DNA from 2 places in the Arthrobacter tumbae genome. Region 1 is predicted to be linked to the other one. Evidence: riboswitches for the same ligand, from Rfam matches in the RefSeq annotation. Region 1 holds a riboswitch; the other holds the start of a gene.
What was found. Region 1 has a riboswitch for cyclic di-AMP ahead of JOD47_RS00195 (C40 family peptidase). Riboswitches for the same ligand answer to the same signal wherever they lie in the genome.
Positions count from the first base shown of each region.

Region 2: it holds a riboswitch for cyclic di-AMP, as region 1 does, so the genes downstream of both, JOD47_RS11150 (M23 family metallopeptidase) here and JOD47_RS00195 (C40 family peptidase) in region 1, are expected to answer to the same signal.

Region 1 is NZ_JAFBCC010000001.1:36,221-45,429, forward strand. It holds gene JOD47_RS00180 (3-oxoacyl-ACP synthase III) at 1-545, shown strand, start outside; gene JOD47_RS00185 (alpha/beta fold hydrolase) at 539-3,136, shown strand; gene JOD47_RS00190 (NAD-dependent epimerase/dehydratase family protein) at 3,133-4,122, shown strand; gene JOD47_RS00195 (C40 family peptidase) at 4,274-5,188, opposite strand; cyclic di-AMP (ydaO/yuaA leader) riboswitch at 5,193-5,372, opposite strand; gene JOD47_RS00200 (YtxH domain-containing protein) at 5,485-5,766, opposite strand; gene mutM (bifunctional DNA-formamidopyrimidine glycosylase/DNA-(apurinic or apyrimidinic site) lyase) at 5,851-6,861, opposite strand; gene rnc (ribonuclease III) at 6,875-7,606, opposite strand; gene rpmF (50S ribosomal protein L32) at 7,664-7,867, opposite strand; gene JOD47_RS00220 (YceD family protein) at 7,870-8,403, opposite strand; gene JOD47_RS00225 (YdcF family protein) at 8,576-9,145, shown strand.
Region 2 is NZ_JAFBCC010000001.1:2,310,677-2,319,885, forward strand. It holds gene JOD47_RS11110 (DNA repair helicase XPB) at 1-670, opposite strand, end outside; gene JOD47_RS11115 (helicase-associated domain-containing protein) at 663-3,047, opposite strand; gene JOD47_RS11120 (hypothetical protein) at 3,129-3,395, opposite strand; gene JOD47_RS11125 (cold-shock protein) at 3,577-3,960, shown strand; gene JOD47_RS11130 (DUF3027 domain-containing protein) at 3,966-4,529, shown strand; gene JOD47_RS11135 (MFS transporter) at 4,563-5,849, shown strand; gene serC (phosphoserine transaminase) at 5,846-6,973, opposite strand; gene JOD47_RS11145 (iron-dependent transcriptional repressor DtxR) at 7,210-7,914, shown strand; cyclic di-AMP (ydaO/yuaA leader) riboswitch at 8,032-8,224, shown strand; gene JOD47_RS11150 (M23 family metallopeptidase) at 8,229-9,101, shown strand.

The DNA of each region.
Region 1 (9,209 bases):
AGGCCACCCAGGAGGCCACCCTCCGGCGGTTGAATGAACCAGCGGCCACACGGGAAAGTTTCATGCAGGAGTTCGCAACGCTGACCCTCGGTTCCGGCGCGGCTGCCGCAATCCTGGGCCCGGCGGATCTGCACCCCGGATCCCACCGCGTCCTCGGCGGAGTAGCGCGCGCCGGCACTGAGCATCATGAACTGTGCGTCGGCGGTATCGACGGCATGTACACGGACGCGCAGGGGCTGCTCGACGGCGGCCTGGAGCTTGTGGTCGACGCGTGGACAGAGGCTCAACAGGACTGGAACTGGTCGAATATGGACCGCTACGTGACCCACCAGGTGAGTACCACCCATACCAAGGCGATCATCGAGGCCGTCAATCTCCATCCGGCCAGGGTCCCCCAGACGTTCCCCCTCTGGGGCAACGTCGGGCCGGCGTCGCTGCCCATGACTCTTGCCGCGGAAGCCCAGACGCTGACCACCGGCGACCGCGTGCTGTGCATGGGTGTCGGCTCCGGCCTCAACACCGCGATGCTGGAGATTGAGTGGTAGAACTTCCCGGCGTCGACCCATCGTGGTCGGCCTACCTCGACGTGCCATCGACCGCCGATATTGATCCGGCCGGAACGGTCAACCGGTGGCACTACCTGGACAATCTGCCCTCTCTTACCGGCGATATCCGGGGCACGCTGCTGTGCGTCCACGGCAATCCCACCTGGTCCTATCTGTGGCGCACCCTGCTGGCGGCGGGCGCCGAGCATGGTTGGCGGGTGATCGCCGTTGATCAGCTCGAGATGGGCTATTCCGAGCGGACCGGCCGCAAACGCCGCCTCGCCGACCGGGTACGCGACCTCAAGGATTTCGTCTCCGCGGTAGGACTCACTGGACCGCTCGTGACGGTCGGACACGACTGGGGCGGCGTCGTCAGCCTCGGTTTCGCCGACCGCAACCGCACGAACCTCACCGCTGTGGTCCTGACCAACACGGCGATCCACCAGGACCCGGGCTCCCCCATTCCTGCACCGCTGCGCCTCGCGCTGAGTAGCGCTGTGCACCGGGTGGGAACGTCCACAACAACCGCCTTCCTCGACACAACGCTTGCACTGGCCCGCCCGCGCCTCACCCGCGATGTACGGGCCGCTTACCGCTTGCCCTACCGGACAGCCGCCCGGCGCCGTGGCATCGAGCAGTTCGTCGCTGACATCCCCGTCGGTCCCGGACATCCAAGCCACGCCGAGCTGACCCGGATTGCCGGCTCCATCCGCACTCTCGACGTACCCGTGTTTCTGCTGTGGGGGCCGGCGGATCCGATCTTCTCGGACACCTATCTCGATGACCTCGCTCAACGCCTTCCGCACGCTGACATACACCGCTTCGAGGGCGCAAGCCATCTGGTCGCTGAAGACCGTGACATCGCCTCGCCAATCTTCGATTGGCTTGATCTGCGCACCACGAACGACGACGACGGCGGTGCCGCCCGCATCTCCGCCGTAACCTTCACACCGCTCTGGCAGCAGATCTTGGAACGAAGCAGCGGTCCGGCCGCGGACACGCTGGCGGTGGCAGACATGGGAAGCGACGGCGCCGTGGCCGATTCACTATCCTGGCAGGAACTGGACGACAGGGTCGGTCGCCTCGCCGCCGGCCTCAACCGGATCGGAGTCAGGTCGGGCAGCAGGGTCAGCCTGATGGTTCCACCGGGTATCGAGCTGACCACACTGATCTACGCCTGCCTGAGATTGGGCGCTGTCATTGTGGTCGCCGACGCCGGGCTGGGGGTCAAGGGGCTCAGCCGCGCCGTTCGCGGCACCGTGCCGGACTTCCTCATCGGCATCGAGCGCGCACTCGTCGCCGGCAGGCTGTTCGGGTGGCCGGGTATCCGCATCAGCGCCGGAGCAGCGCCGCGGGCTCGCCTCCTCGGTGTGCGTCACCGCCTCGAGGACCTTGTCGCTGGGCACTCGAGCCACCAGGGCGACGATCCCGCACCCGATTCCGACGCGGCGATCCTCTTCACCTCCGGCTCCACAGGACCGGCGAAGGGCGTCGTGTACACACACCGCCAGCTGTCGGCGATGCGGGACACCCTCTCGACCACCCTCAACCTTGCACCGGGCAGTGCGCTCGTCGCGGGTTTCGCTCCCTTCGCACTCCTCGGCCCCGCCCTGGGCGCGGCCTCGGTCACGCCGGACATGGACGTCACCGCTCCGAAGACGCTGACGACCCGCGCGCTGGCCGATGCAGCCGCAGCCATTGACGCCACCACCGTATTCGCCTCCCCTGCTGCCCTGCGCAACGTCCTGGCGACCACCCCTGGCATCACGTCCCGAGGCAAGGAGGCGTTGCAAAGAATACGGGTCCTGCTTTCGGCAGGAGCTCCCATTCCCGTGAATCTTCTGGAACAGCTGCAGCCCCTGGTACCCAACGCCTCACTGCACACGCCGTACGGGATGACAGAGGCGCTCCCTGTGACGGATACACAGCTTGAGGACATCCGTGGGGCTGTTGGCGGGACGGTAGCGGGAGCCGGAAACGGCGTCTGTGTGGGAAAAGCAGTGCCTGGCGCGGAGATCCGCATCAGCGCGCTCGACACTACAGGCGCGGCCACCGGTGACCCCTCGGACTCAGCGCGCAACACCGGCGAGATACTCGTCCGCGCGCCGCATATCAAGGACCGTTATTTCCGGTTGTGGGCAACGGAACGGGCATCGTCTCGCACTGCGGGCTGGCATCGCACCGGCGACGTCGGGCATCTCGACGCGGACGGACGGCTTTGGGTGGAGGGCCGGCTCGCACACGTCATCACCTCCGCAGAAGGCGTCCTGACACCCGTGGGCCCCGAGCAGGCAATCGAATCCCTGGAGGAGATTCGTCAGGCGGCCGTGGTCGGCGTGGGTCCCACGGGCACGCAGGCAGTTGTCGCCGTCGTCGTCGCTGTTGAGGGTGCCGATCGCGCGGGCCTGGCCCCAGGCCCTTTGTCGGACATGGTTCGGGACGCGGTCCGGCCCAGCGGAGTCCGTCTCGCTGCAGTGCTCACCCTTCCGGCGCTTCCGACCGATATCCGGCATAACGCAAAAATCGACCGCACCGCCGTGGCCGCGTGGGCGGGAGATGTTCTCCAGGGCCGTGGGAGGAAGCGGCCATGAAGGTCCTCGTTACCGGCGCCAGCGGAATGCTCGGCGGTGCGGTAGCCTCCCTGCTTCTTCGCGATGGCTTCGAGGTCAGGACGTTCCAGCGCCGTGCCTCCGGCGTACGGGGCGCCGAGGACCTGGCAGGTGATCTCACCGACCGTTCTGCCCTGGCGCGGGCTGTCGCGGGGGTCGACGCCGTCATCCACCTTGCGGCAAAGGTCTCCGTTTCCGGCAAACCCGATGATTTCCACCGGATCAATGTGCTCGGTACAGCTGACCTGCTGGCTGCGTCCCGGTCAGCAGGAGTTCAGAAATTCGTCTACGTTTCCTCGCCGTCGGTCGCCCACACCGGTCGGTCGCTGGTGGGCGCCAGCGCAGGGCCGGCTGAACCGGAGCATGCCCGGGGGTCCTATGCCCGCACCAAGGCGCAGGCGGAAATCCTTGCTCTGGAGGCGGACGACGAGCAGATGCCGGTCGCGGTCCTCCGACCGCATATCGTCTGGGGCCCTGGCGACACCCAGCTGGTGGAGCGTGTACTCGTCCGTGCCCGTGCCGGCAGGCTGCCGCTGCTCGACGGCGGTACCGCGCTCATCGACACAACCTACGTGGACAATGCGGCGTCGGCTATCGCTGCCGCGCTTGACCGTATGGAGTACATCTCCGGAACACCGCTGGTCATCACGAACGGAGAACCGCGGCCGATCGGTGAGCTTCTCACCCGCATCTGCCTGGCCGGGGGCGCCCAGGCACCGCGGCGATCGCTCCCCGGATGGCTGGGCAGGACGGCCGGCAGCGTCGTCGAAAGAGCGTGGCGTGCTTCCAACGCCGGCGGCGAGCCTCCCATGACCCGATTCCTCGCGGAGCAGTTGTCCACGGCCCACTGGTTCGACCAGCGGCGGACGAGGTCCCTGCTGGGCTGGACGCCGGAGGTAAGCCTGGACGAGGGTTTTGCTCGACTCGCGGCACACTATGGCGGTTCAACGCCACGCGTCAGGCACTGACGCTCGTATAGCTGACGGGTTTGCGGTCGGGCCTTCCGCTCGGCGGCCCTACCACCGGTCGCCTCGGCGCCACCGGTCGCCTCGGCGCCTTAAATGCCGCTGGGAAGGACCCCAAGAGGTCCTCCCCAGCGACGAGAGACTAACGCGAGAGCTAAGCGCGCACGAAGTATGCGCCCGGCAGGTCGCTCAGCGGGTGCTGCATGGTCAGGTTCTGACCGTTCATTCCGCTGCTGATGACCTGACCGTTACCGGCGTAGACGGCTACGTGCCCGCCGGTGATGACGATGTCACCCGGTGCGGGTGAGCTGACCCGCGTGCCGTAGGCAGCGAACTGGCCCGGGCCGAGGTCGCCCGTACCAAGCGCCTTCTCGAGGAGCACGGTGCAGTCCTGGATAGCACCGGCCGCGAGCTGCGCCCGAGCCGAGGCAAGGATGCTTGCGCCGGTGGCGCTGCCCGAGCTGTCAGCAACAGTGAAGCTGGAGGAGGCCGTGGTGATGCCCATGGTGCTGGTCTCAGCCGGTGCCGGAGCAACAGCAGCTGCCTGGACCTGCGGTGCAGGCGCGGCTGCGGGTGCAGCTACCTGGATCTGCTGTACCGGGGCGGGTGCCGGAGCTGCGGCAGGAGCCGGAGCGGCAGCAGCGCTACCGGACAGGCTGATGGCCTGGCCCGGGTAGATGACCGAATCCCAGCCGAGGCCGTTGGCAGCGAAGACAGCGTCCAGGCTGACGCCGTAGTTCGCTGCGATCGAGCCGAGGGTGTCCCCGGACTGCACGGTGTGGGTCGGAGCGTCTACTGCCGGAGCCACCGGAGCCGGAGCAACGGGGGCTGCCGGCGCTACGGGAGCGGCTGCAGCCTGAACGCTGGCCTCAACTGCAGGTGCGGGGGTGTAAGTGGTGGTGCCTGCGCTTGCCGGAAGAGCGGCTCCGAACATGATTCCGGAAGCTGCTACAACAACGGCTGCGGGGCGTCCAACGGTGCCGGCGTGCGAGCTGACTGCCTTGGAAACGACCTGTATGGTGCTGGGCGGAGTTGCACGGTGGCGTGCGATATGACGGTTTTTGGACACGGAAATAGCCTCTCCCAATGCCCACGGAGTTAGCTGTCGGATTCGGATGGGAGCCACCCGGACTACCGGCTATGGGCCGGTACGTCTTCACCCCTAGGACTTCTGAAGAAGCCCGCTATCTGGTTCCCCCGCTCCTGCCGCAGTGTGTAGCGAACGGACCTTCCAGCGGCGGCAGGATTAGGCAATCCACCAGAAGAGAACCGGGCTTTTGAGCCCGGCGTGTCCATAACGTTACATTCTTTCCGCTCGGATGTCACATTTAGATCACGAGAAGTGCCTGTTCACCCCACCGGGATTCAGATCTTGTACTCCTCCGGCGAGCCCTTTGAAGAGTCCTGGTCGCCGTTGCGGTGCATCGCCGACTGCGCCTTCTTCAAGGCCTGCTCAGCCTGCGCCTGAACCTCCGGAGCCTTTGTCTTCACCGTCTCCGACGCCTGGGAAACCTTGTCCTGGACCTTCGGATTATTCCAGAGCTCGTTCGCCTTGACCTTGATCTGCTCATAGCTTGCACGGCCAGCCCGCGCGCCCAGAACGTAACCTGCCGCCATGCCTGCCGTAAAAACCAACTTGTTCTTCATCGCAATACTCCTGAGGTGTCGGGGACTGGGATCCTGAGCTATCGAATCTAGTCAGCGTACTTACTTTTGTCACGTCGGAGACGACTACCAGCGCCCGTTGCGTGGTCGGGGCTGACATCGGGGGCAGGTGAAGGAAGACCGGCTCATGAAGGTGTCGCGTCTGATCAGGGAATCCAGCCCATTCCCCGAACAGCGCCGGCAAGCCTCCCGTTCCCGACCGTAGGCATTGAGTGCCCGTTCAAAGTAGCCGGACGCGCCGTTCACGTTCACGTAGAGGGAATCGAAGCTGGTGCCGCCTGCCTCAAGCGCCCGGGTCATGACCTCCCGACACGACTTGATCAGTCGCGAGGCTTCTGCGCGGCGAAGAGTGTCAGTGGGTCGGGCATAGTGCAGCTTCGCCGCCCACAACGACTCATCGGCATAGATGTTGCCCACACCTGACACCAGCGTCTGGTCGAGCAAGGCACGCTTCAACCCCGTGCGGCGGGCACGCAGTTTTCCATAGAAATCCTCGAACGAGAAAGCCGGGTCAAGCGGGTCCCGTGCGATGTGCGCCGCTTCAACCGGTACCAGCGGAACAGGGTTCTCCCCCAACCCGCCGGGAAGGCCGTCAGCTGTCGCCACCATACTCGTGACAAAAAGCCCGCCGAAGATTCGCTGGTCCACGAAGCGAAGTTCCTCCGGCACCTGATGCGGTCCGGCGGCTGGAGACAGGCGAAGGCGAACCTTCAGATGCTTCTCGTCCGGCTGCGTACGGCCTTCGACCAGCAACTGGCCGCTCATTCCGAGATGCGCCATGAGCGCTACCGGCCGCCTGCCGTCCGCGACATCTTCCGGTGACGGAGACTCCGCCGATGGCGCAAGCCGGGATCCGCCGTCGTGATCGGTGTGTGTGAGTGGCAGCCAGAGGAACTTGCCCCGCCGCACGGCGTCGCTCACACGGGCTCCGATGAGGTTACCGACGAAGTCTTCGGTGCCGAGGACATGGCGGCGGATGGATCGCGGATCAAGGACATCGACCGCCTCAATTCGGCGCCCGCGAACCCAGCGCACGAGGCCCCGGCGGACGACCTCCACCTCGGGAAGCTCAGGCATCAGACTTCGGAAATCACGAGGATTGGCGCAACTGCGCGTCAACCTGCGCGAGAGGCAGGTCGTTCCCTTCGGCCTGAAGGAGCTTCCACGAGGCAGAGGCAGCCTCCTGCTCGGCTTCCTTCTTGGAGCGCCCGGAACCCGAGCCGTAGGTCGCTCCGCCGATCACCAGGACGGCCTCGAACCGGCGGTCATGGTCAGGCCCGAAGCCCGTTATCCTGTAGTCGATTACACCCATGCGCTGCGCCGCGGCGATTTCCTGGATGCTGGTCTTCCAGTCCGTTCCGGCGCCAAGAGCAGCAGCATCCCGGAGCACCGGACCGATGATGCGCATGACGAGGCACCGTGCGGTCTCCATGCCGTTGCTGAGATAGGTAGCGCCGATGATGGCTTCCATGGTGTCAGCGAGGATTGAGGACTTGTCCCAGCCCTTGGTGAGCTTTTCGCCCTGCCCCAGAAGGATGTGCTGTCCAAGGTCGAGACCGCGGGCAACCTTCGCGAGGGCGCGCGTACTCACCACGGCTGAACGCCGCTTTGCCAGTTCGCCCTCTGAAAGATCCGGGTTGTCCCGATAGAGGGCGTCCGTGACCGACAGACCAAGGACGGAGTCGCCAAGGAATTCGAGGCGCTCATTGGTAGGGATGCCGCCCTGTTCATACGCGTATGAGCGATGCGTCAGGGCAAGACGAAGCGTCCCGGCGTCAATAGTGACACCGAGACGCTTCAAAAGGTCTTCTGAACTCTCCACGCGGGCGACGCTTTCGCGATCGAATCCTGAGGCACCGCGAACCGGTGCCTTTGGCATTTAGACGTCAGCTACCTTGCGGCCCTTGTATTCAAGGAACAGTTCGGTGCCGGCGGAATCGGTGACAACCTTGGCCTGGTGGGCAAGGCTATAAGTGACGCGACCGTTCTCCACCGTCTTCACCAGCTTGGGAGCAACAGCCTTCCACTGGGACCGGCGTGCACGCGTATTCGAGCGGGACATTTTCCGCTTGGGAACAGCCACGGCTAACTCTCTTCTCTCTTGTCTGACTCTGTCTTAACTTCTGGTTCCGCTGCCTCAGGGCCGGCGGCCGCACCGGCCAACCCTGTCAGAGCAGCCCAGCGGGGGTCGAGGACCTCGTGCCGGTGTCCGGGGTCATCTTCCAGGCGTGCGCCACATTCAGCGCACAAGCCCTGGCAGTCCTCCCGGCATACCGGCTGGAACGGCAGCGATGTCACTACTGCGTCCCGCAGCACCGGCTCAAGATTGACTGTGTCATTCTCGACCTGACGCTGCACGTCCTCCTCTTCATCCTCCGCCATCTCAGGGGCGTCGTAGTAGAAGAGTTCCTGCACATCGACACTGCTGCCGTAGCTGAGCGGGTCAAGGCATCTACCGCATTCGCCGGATACTTCGACGTCAACGGTTCCCGATACCAGGATCCCCTCGTGTACAGCCTCGAACCTCAGGTCCAACTCCATCTCGGAGCCTTCCTGAACGCCGATGAGCGCCACACCAAAATCTTTCGGTGCGGGCACATGTTCCTCGACTGTCCGCATACTCCCCGGGCTGCGCCCGAGATCCCTGACGCTGAAGACCAGAGGCGAACTGAGATCGCTTTTGATGAAAACTCCTGTAGAACATGTGACCGACGAACCATCCTAGCGCGAAACAAAGCCCGGCCCCAAACCGGGAACAACTCCGCCGGCCAAGCCCAGTACGCTTGAGCACGTGGGAGTTCAGGTATCGGGGAAGAAGGGCGTGCGGCGAGGGTGGATCATCGCAGCGGGAGCCGTCCTTGCCCTGTGGATGTTGTCTTCATACGCTTTGTTTTTCAATCCGCCGCTTGCCGGGCTGGAGCGGGCTGATGCGGTAGTGGTGCTCGGCGGCGCAAGCTCAGAACGCCTGCCGGTGGGTCTCGAACTGGTCTCCGACGGCTGGGCGCCGGTGCTTGTCCTCTCGCATACAGACACGCCAGGAAACGTCGAAGCAGACCGACTATGTCACCGACAGTCCGAACACCTCATGTGCTTCCGACCCGATCCAAGGACCACCCGGGGCGAAGCTCGCGCTATCGCGCGGCTGGCCGATGACAATGGATGGGACACGCTGCTGGTCGTGACCTCGCGCTACCACGCAGTGCGCTCTCATCAACACATCGATCAATGCTCCACCGCGCGTGTCATCATGGCCGCTTCCGATCCCGAGTTGGGAGCGTTTGGGTGGTTATCCCGCTTCGCTGAGGAAAGCGCGGCCCTCCTCGGTGGTGCTGTTCGGCCCGTCTGCGCAAACGAAATCTGACCAGATTCCCGTTGAGTGCTGTCTCTTGTTCCAAGATATGCTCGCCACCGTGACTCAAATACGT
Region 2 (9,209 bases), 2.3 Mb from region 1:
TGGTCGTTGAGCTCGTTGCCATCGCTGCGGCGCCCACCAGGGTTTTACCTGCCCCGCAGGGGAGCACGACGACGCCGGACCCACCCGCCCAGAAGTTCTCCATCGCCACTTTCTGATAGGGACGCAGCGCCCAGCCGTCCTCGTTGAGCACGATGGGGTGGGGTGTCCCGTCAACGTAGCCCGCCAGGTCCTCAGCCGGCCACCCGAGTTTGAGCAGAAGCTGCTTCAGCTGCCCGCGCTGGGAGGAGTGCACCACCACCGTCTCGCCATCGATGCGCGGACCAAGAAGCGGCTCGATCTTCTTCGCATGCAGCACTTCCTCGAGCACGGGGTAGTCGTTGGTCCGGAGCACGAGGCCGTGTTGATCGTCCTTCTCCAACCGCAGCCGGCCGTAGCGGGACATAGTCTCCTCGATGTCGACGAGGAGTGCGTGCGGAACCGGAAAGCGGGAGTACTTCAACAGCGTATCCAGGACCTGCTCGGCGTCGAGCCCCGCAGCGCGGGCGTTCCACAGGCCAAGCGGCGTGAGGCGGTAGCTGTGCACGTGTTCCGGTGCGCGCTCCAGCTCAGCGAAAGCGGCAATGGCATGCCGGGCTTCGGTGGCCTGCTCGTGATCGACCTCCAGCAGGATGGTCTTGTCGCTCTGGACAATAAGCGGCCCGTCAGGCATCCGTTGAAGCCCCTTCCACTGTTTCGACATCCATGATCCGATGCACGGAGATCACGCGCTCGGTTTCCTTCTCCGGGTCGAAGACCCGCACACGACCGGCGTGAACCGACAGTGGAACAAACACCTGGCGGGTGGAATTCCCCGCGCTGTCTGCAAAGCCCATCCGGACTTCCCGCTTTGTCCTGATCGCTGTCCGCAGCGTTTCAAGGCCGATCATCGCTTCGCTTTCGGCTCCAGTGCCCGTGCCCGGCCGGCCACTGCCCCGCAGTACCTTCATTTGCGCTTCGAGGTCTGCCTCCGCGAGTACCCACGGGTTGGTCCGTACCGCCGACGACGACGGCGCGGAGCCGGCAGCAGCGCGCGGGACGGACCGCGGTGTCGCCCCGCCCTCCAGTGCGGGTGAGTAACCGAGGTCACGCAGAGCAGCGGACAATTCAGCCGGCGTGGCCTGCGCCGTGACGACCGTAGGAGCGAGCCGGACGAGCCCGAGCGCCGCCGCCGCGGGGTCCGAGAGCAGGGCGGTGAGAGCGGCGTCGTCGTCGCTTCGCACGTAACTGAAGGCGGGACCCACACGCAGGGAGCCGTAACGGGACGCAGTGTCCTCCACCAGGTAGCGCAGCGGTTGGGGAACGTTCGTGGCCGAGTGCTTCTCGAGAAAGGTGAGGATGGCGGTGGCGTCCTGCCCGTCGTCGAGCGCCCGGCGCACGGACTGCGCGGAGAACCTGTACACGGTTGCCGGGCCCTGCCCCTCCGCGGAAGCCAGCAGCGCCAGCTCGCGGGCCACGCCCGGCTCAAGGTAGCCCGGCGCAACCGCGGTCAGGTCCGCCTGCAGCATGAAGTGCGTGAGCGGCTCGGGAAGCGCGTTCCGAAGGGCGGCCGCGGCGTCGTCGAACCGGTCCTGGGCGATTGCCGCGCCCAGCCCGGTCAGCGCGCCGGATCCCAGCAGGCCGAGGTGGCCCAATTCCTCAACCATGCCCGGCACCAGCCGTGAGAACCGGCGGCGCAGCCGCGGCTGGTGCCAGGTGAGGCGTTCGATGAGGGAAGGCGCGTCAAGGACGCACGCGCGGCCGTCGTCGTGCTCTGCCTCGGTTGAAAGCGCCTCCGCGGCTGACAACATACGACGGCGGACGGCCGGCGCATCAGTGCGCGTCGCCTCCGAGGACAGGACATTCACCGTACTGCCGGAGGGCAGTTGCCCACCCACCAACGAAGGAGCGCGCTCAGCATCGAGCCACGCGCGCACCAACCGGATCCACTGCTCATGACGCTCGGCCAGGTGCCAGGATCCGCCGGCGGCGGGAATCCAGCGTGAGCTGTCCGGATCCAGCACGACCAGGCGGCCCAGTGCGGCCAGCTCAAGCAGCCAGGCCACCTGTTCGCGGTCTATTCGGAGAGCGTCGGCGAGGCGTCGGATCTCACGGATGCCCACGCCTCCGGTGCGTAGGGTCGCGATCGGGTCCGTCTGGACGCTCGTGAGGAGTTCGGTGACGAGGCGAAGCGTTTCAGCGATCGCTCCGAAGGCGGCATTGTCCCGAAGGCCGGCGCGGACGGAGGCGAGGTGCGGGACCGGCGGTGAGACCGGCAGGGAGGGAATGACCATGCCCCCGCGCGTCGCAATTCCCACTTCGCGCGGGAGCTCGACATGGTTGGCGTCGAGGCGGATGAGAAGCCCGCGCTCCAGCAGCCACTCAAGGGGCGTCGCCGCGCCGGATACAGCCGTTTTGGCTGAGCCCACCGGAGAGGCCGCGAGTTTCTGCAGCATGTCATCCGTTTTCCCGGGAGCCGATTCCAGCACAGCGTCCCACGATTCTTCGAGGACCTCGGCGAGGGCGGTTGCGGGATCTGATCCGGACGGAAGCGATGCATTCGGAAGCCCGGCAACCCGCAGGAGCGCCAGCCCGGCCCGCATGCGCTCGGCGTACTCCGGGTACTGCCGGGCCAGCAATGCCAGCGGACGTCCAAGGCCTGCAGGGTAGGGACCAAGCGCGTCGTGAAGGGATTCAAGGGGGAAGTAGGAGCGGCGGCCCCTGGGCGCGGGGCCGGTTCGCAGGAGCGCCACGTCGTGAAGCTGCGTGAGATAGGGCTCAAGCGTCCTGGCGGTCATCGGCGCTATTGACGTCTTGAGGCTTGTGGCTGTTGCACCGGTAGCGGCGTCGAGGTTGGTGGTGAGCACTACTGCCTCGAGCACCATCAGCTGCGGAGTGTTCAGACCCTCAAGGGCGCGCTGTACGCTGACCCGGGTCGAGGCACGAGCCGCGAGGGCGGCGAAGTCCGGCACCGGTGGCAGGACGACATCCGGGCGCGCGGACAGCAGCCTTCGGAGTTCGGCGTCGCTGCGGGATGCTAGATCCTCGGCGAGAGCGCGGATGGCGGACACCGTATTAACGTTACTCGCACCGCGTGGCCGTGCGGGTAACGGCCGGGGGCGGGCTGTGGACGCTCCTGTTGAAGGGAGAACTCAGCCGCGGCCGCGCCTAAGGACGCTGACTACTACGCCGGCAGCCATCAGCAGAAACCCGAGCGGCAGAAAGAAGTAGGCGGCCGTCACGAAGCCCGGCCATGCCTCTGCGCCGGCCCAAGCGGACACGAGCACAACCACCAGGGACAGCAGTCCGATGACTGCGAAGCCGACCGCCGCAATCAGCAGGGCGAGCCGGGCATGCCTGGTGCGGGAGCGGCCGGCGTCGTCATTCGCGCCAGGGACAGGGGAGGGGTTCTGCGACATGATGCTCCTAGCGTACAAGGACGCAGATCGCCCATTTCGCCCGCCGGTGCCGGGTATCCTGTTAAGGCAGACTTTTTCCCTGCGCAGCCCCGGCTGACTGACACCTTCGGCGATCGCATAGGTAACCGTCGGTGAGGCGCACACGGCTTGCGCGCAAGTAGTTCGAGAACGAGGTAATTACGTGCCTATCGGCAAGGTCAAATGGTTCGACTCCGAGAAGGGTTTCGGCTTTCTGGCGACGGATGACGGCAAGGAAGTGTTCCTGCATGCCTCTGCGCTCCCGGCCGGGGTGACTGAGGTCAAGGTTGGCGCGCGGCTCGAGTTCGGAGTCGCGGACGGCCGCAAGGGGCTCCAGGCGCTGTCCGCTCGCATTCTCGACGTGCCGCCATCCGTTGCCAAGGCGACCCGCAAGAACGCCGATGACATGGCAGTGATCACCGAGGATCTGATCCGGCTGCTGGATGACGTGTCCAATGGTTTGCGGCGCGGACGGTACCCTGACAAGTCACACTCCTCGAAGGTCGCCGCAGTGTTGCGCGCGGTCGCCGATGACCTGGACGCCTGACCGTTATGACTGAAACGCCGGCGTCGACGGAAACAACTGAGTCGACTGAAACAGCTGAGGCGGAGCCTGCCGAAACGGCGGTTCCGGAAACGCCTGCAGTCAGGCGGAGGCCGGCGCGCAAGCCGTCCAAGCCGGACGCCGTGCTGGCTGCGGCGGTGGATACCGCGCGGAACGGCCTGCTGGAGGTCGCCGGGGAACACGAGGTGGGGGAGCACGTCGGCGCTTTCCCCGATGCCGAGCGCCTTGTGACGCATCGCTTCGCCGCACACGTCCCCGGTTACGACGGCTGGCACTGGTTCGCAACCCTGGCGCGGGTTCCCCGCGGCAAGGACGCGACCATCTGCGAAGTAGGGCTGCTGCCTTCTGAAAGCGCGCTCTTGGCACCGGACTGGGTGCCGTGGTCCGAACGGGTTCGCCCGGAAGACACGGCGGACGAAGTAGCGGCAGTGCCGGAGGGTGCGGCTTCGGAGGGCACGGTAGCGCAGGAAAATGCCGGCCCCGCGCCGGAAGCTGACGGTGCTGAAACGAACGCCGAGGCAGCCCCTGGAGGCGAATCCCCAGTTGCCTGAGGTGTGGAGAAGCGCAGGAAGGAAGGCTGCCTGATGGGCATGTTCCGATCCCTGCACCTCCATAACTACCGGCTCTGGTTCATCGGCGCCCTGATCTCCAACGTGGGCACCTGGATGCAGCGCACTGCCCAGGACTGGCTTGTCTATGACATCCTCACCGAGCAGGACGCCGCGGCCATGGGCATCGTCATGGCTTTGCAGTTGGGGCCGCAACTCTTCATGGCGCCGTGGGCCGGCCTGATTGCCGACTCCGTTGATCGCCGCAAGCTGTTGATGGGAACCCAGGCCGCCATGGCGGCGCTTGGTGTCGGGTTGGGCCTCCTCGTGGTGCTCGGCCTGGCGGAGCTGTGGCATGTCTACGCGTTCGCCCTTGCCCTGGGCATCGTTTCCGCCATTGACGCGCCCGCCCGCCAGACCTTCGTCTCCGAACTGGTGCGCGATGATTACCTTCCCAACGCCGTGGCCCTGAACAGCGCTTCCTTCAACGGCGCGCGGATGTTCGGCCCCGCCATTGCGGGCCTGCTCACGGTTGCGGTAGGGCCAGGCTGGGTTTTCCTGATCAACGCAGTGACATTCGGGGCGATGATCTTTGTCCTCGTCACCATCCGTCGAAGCGAACTGCGCGTACTCAACCGCTCGGCGCCTGGCCGCGGCAGGATCCGCGCAGGGTTCCGCTACGTGCGGCAACGGCCTGACCTCATGATGGTGATGTTCGCAATCTTCGTCGTCGGAACCTTCGGCCTGAACTTTGCGATCTATATCGCGGCAATGGCACGCACGGAGTTCGGAACCGGTGCGGGGGTCTTCGGTACGCTGTCCTCGATCATGGCGGTGGGTTCCGTAGCGGGGGCGCTGCTTTCCGCGAGGCGGGACAGGCCCCGCCTCAGGTTCGTCTTCGGAGCGGCCGGAGCCTTCGGCCTGGCCTGCATGCTGGCGGCGCTGGCACCGTCCGTCTGGCTCTTCGGGCTGGCACTGGTTCCGGTCGGGCTCTTCGCGCTGACGCTGATGACCAGCGCCAATGCCTACGTGCAGACCACAACCGTGCAGGAGATGCGCGGCCGGGTCATGGCACTGTACTTTGCGATCTTCCTCGGCGGAACTCCTATTGGAGCGCCGATTGTCGGTTGGGTGACCAACGCCTATGGGCCACGATGGGGACTTGTAGTCGCTGCCGCCTCCGGCTTCGTGGCCGCCGTGGCCGGACTGGCCTGGGTGGGGCGGTCACACCACGTGAGAGTCCGTCTCGTTCATTCCTCGCCGCGGCGGCTCAAACTGACCCTTGCCGCCACCGCGCGGAACACAGCGGAGCGGAACGGTTAGGAACGCTCCACCACGTAGTCGATGCACTGCAGGAGCGCCGACACGTCGGCGGGCTCGATCGCCACGAAGGTAGCGATGCGCAACTGGTTCCGGCCCAGCTTCCGGTACGGTTCGACGTCGACAATCCCGTTCGCGCGCAGGGTACCGGCAACAGCGGCGGCGTCCACCGTCTCCGCGAAGTCGATCGTGGCGATGACGTTGGAGCGGTGGTCCGGATTCTGCACGAAGGGTGTGGCCACCGTGGAGGCCTCGGCCCAGCTGTAGATTCGGCCGGCGGAATCAGCGGTGCGGGCGGCCGCGAAATCAAGGCCGCCGTTACCGTTGAGCCACTCGATCTGCGCGTTGAGCGTCACAAGCGTGGACAGCGCAGGGGTGTTGTAGGTCTGATTCAGGCGCGAGTTGTCGATCGCCGTCTGCAGGTCGAGGAAGTCGGGGATCCACCGCTTCGATGCCTTGATCGCAGCCGCCCTGTCCAGGGCAGCGGGAGAGAACAGACCAAGCCAGAGTCCGCCGTCGGACGCAAAGTTCTTCTGCGGAGCGAAGTAGTAGACGTCAGCTTGTGAGATGTCCACCGACAATCCGCCGGCAGCGGAGGTCGCGTCAATACTGATGAGCGCGCCGTCGTCCGCGCCCGCCACCCGCTCAACCGGCGCCGCCACACCGGTGGAGGTTTCGTTCTGCGGCCAGGCATAGAAGTCGATGCCCGGCTCCGCCGCGGGCACCGGCCGGGATCCAGGGTCAGAGGTGATGACCGTCGACTCTCCCAGGAAGGGTGCCTTGGAGGTCGCTGCGGCGAACTTGGATCCGAATTCGCCGAAGGAGAGGTGCTGTGCGCGCGCTTCAACCAGGCCGAAGGAGGCAATGTCCCAGAAAGCCGTAGACCCTCCGACGCCGAGGACCACCTCGTAGCCTTCGGGGGCGCCGAAGAAATCCATCAGTCCCGACCGCACCGAACCGACCAGATTCTTGACCGGTGCCTGCCGGTGCGAGGTTCCAAGCAGTGCCGTTGCCGCCTGATTCAGCGCTTCGAGCTGCTCCGGACGTGTTTTGGAGGGGCCCGCGCCGAACCGGCCATCCTGCGGCAGCAGCTCGGCGGGGATGCGGATGTCGGCGGAATCGCTCATGGTTACTCCAGGACGTTGCTTGCGAAGGGTCGCAGCCCATTCTGCCCCAGCACGCACAGCGCGGGCGCATTGTGACCGGCGGGATGCACGCAGCTCAGCGGGGAAGGTCGCCCGACGTAAATGGGTTAACCTTGTGGGGCGTAGGGATGACGACGGCGGCCCATCTGTTGGGAACTGCAGGCAGCCGCTGCATCAACGCTCAAACCGCACCAGTGCCAAGGAGCTGAACCCCGCAAATGACGGACCTCATCGACACCACCGAGATGTACCTGCGGACAATCCTTGAGCTTGAGGAAGAAAACATTGTTGCGCTGCGGGCCCGGATCGCCGAGCGCCTTCGTCACTCCGGCCCGACGGTCTCGCAGACTGTCGGCCGGATGGAACGCGATGGGCTCGTGGTGGTGACAGGCGACCGTCACCTTGAACTGACCGAACTCGGACGCCGGAGGGCCACCGAGGTGATGCGCAAGCATCGGCTGGCCGAGCGGCTGCTCTCCGATGTCATCGGGTTGGACTGGGCCTACGTCCACGATGAGGCGTGCAGGTGGGAACACGTGATGAGCGAGCGGGTGGAGCGGCGTCTATACGAGTTGCTGGGCCAGCCGACTGAATCGCCATACGGAAATCCCATACCTGGTCTCGAGGCGCTGGGCGGGACGCCGTCGGAAGCCTTCACCCTGGGCGTGAGCACTCTCACCGACACGATGGCAACCTATACTGCGGGCTCGGTCGTGACCCTCGTCCGGCTGGCCGAACCCATTCAGGTGGATCCCGAGCTGCTGACCCAACTGGACGAGGGCGGGCTGCGTCCTGGAGCGCAGATGACCCTGCAGGCGGTGGGGGACTACGTATCCGTTCGGGTACCCGGAGTGGAGGGTGCACTGGAACTGCCGCCTGAAGTTGCTTCCCACGTTTTCGTGGCGGTTCAACCGCAGTTCTGAGGAGCCGGATCGGAAGGCTGTGGATTCCCGAAGGATATCCACAGCATGGTTACGAAATGATTACTTTTAACCGCTCCCGGCTATAGTTGATTCCTGGCGCTGATACACCAGCGTTACCTGGTTCGCATGCCTAACCCTGTCAGCGAACGCAGTGTTACACAGATGGACAGGGGCGGAGGACCCACAACCGGTCATGGCTCGCCATGGCCTTGGGGTGAAGTTCGGATGCTGCCACAGCGCACGTATTCGAACCGAGTTTTCTCATACTCGAATCCGACAGCTAACTTCGCAGGCAAAAATGAGAGAGGGTCTCCTTGTCGAATACTGCTTCGGGGCGCCGCCGTGCGAGCACCCCGGTCGCTGAAGCGCGGCCACGCGACGCCCACAGGCGGGAACGGGCTGAGCGCATTGCAAGCCAGGCTGCGGCCGGCACCGGGACGGTAGCTCCCATAGCTTCCATCCGTCCCCGTGATGCCCAGCGCACCGAACGACGACGCCGCGCAGTCATCACGCGCCGCGACGTATCCTTCACCGGACTCAGCCAGAAAGTTGCCATCGCGGCCGCCGCCTCCGGCATGATCCTCACCGTTGCGCTGCCAACCACCGCCGCAGTTGTGCCCGCTGAAGCCCAGACGGCGGCTGCTGCGGTCGAGCAGGAAGAACTTCCGCCGGTGCAGGCTGCCGCAGGTGCGGACGTCTCATTTGATCGCGCTGCGCTGCACGGTACCTTCGACCCCGATGCAAAGCTCGCCGAGATCGTTTCTGCATCGGGTGGGGACATCGTCACCTCGGAGTCCAGGGGTTCCCTCTCGGCGCCGCTGGACCGCGTCGTGATGAGCTCGGCTTTCGGGGCCAGGATCAGCCCGATTACCGGCGCGGGTGAGCTCCACACCGGACAGGACATGAGCGAAGCCTGCGGGACCGGCGTCCTGGCAGCCGCGGCCGGCACCGTCACCTTTGCCGGATGGCATGCCTATGGAGGCGGCAACCGAGTGGTGGTCAAGCATGCCAACGGCCTGGAAACCACCTACAACCATTTGTCGGCAATGGACGTGGCAGTCGGCCAGGTTGTTGAGCGTGGCGAAGCTATAGCCCGCGTGGGTTCCACGGGTGCCTCAACGGGGTGCCATCTGCATTTCGAGGTCCTTGTCGACGGTAAAAACGTCGATCCACTGGGCTGGCTCTGACCGGTCTCAGCCGGCGTCGTAACCATGAACACACCGTTCCGTGACCGTAATGTGACTTAGCCCAAAATCTGTTGTACCGTACAACTCGTGCCGAATCGCAGGGGGTTC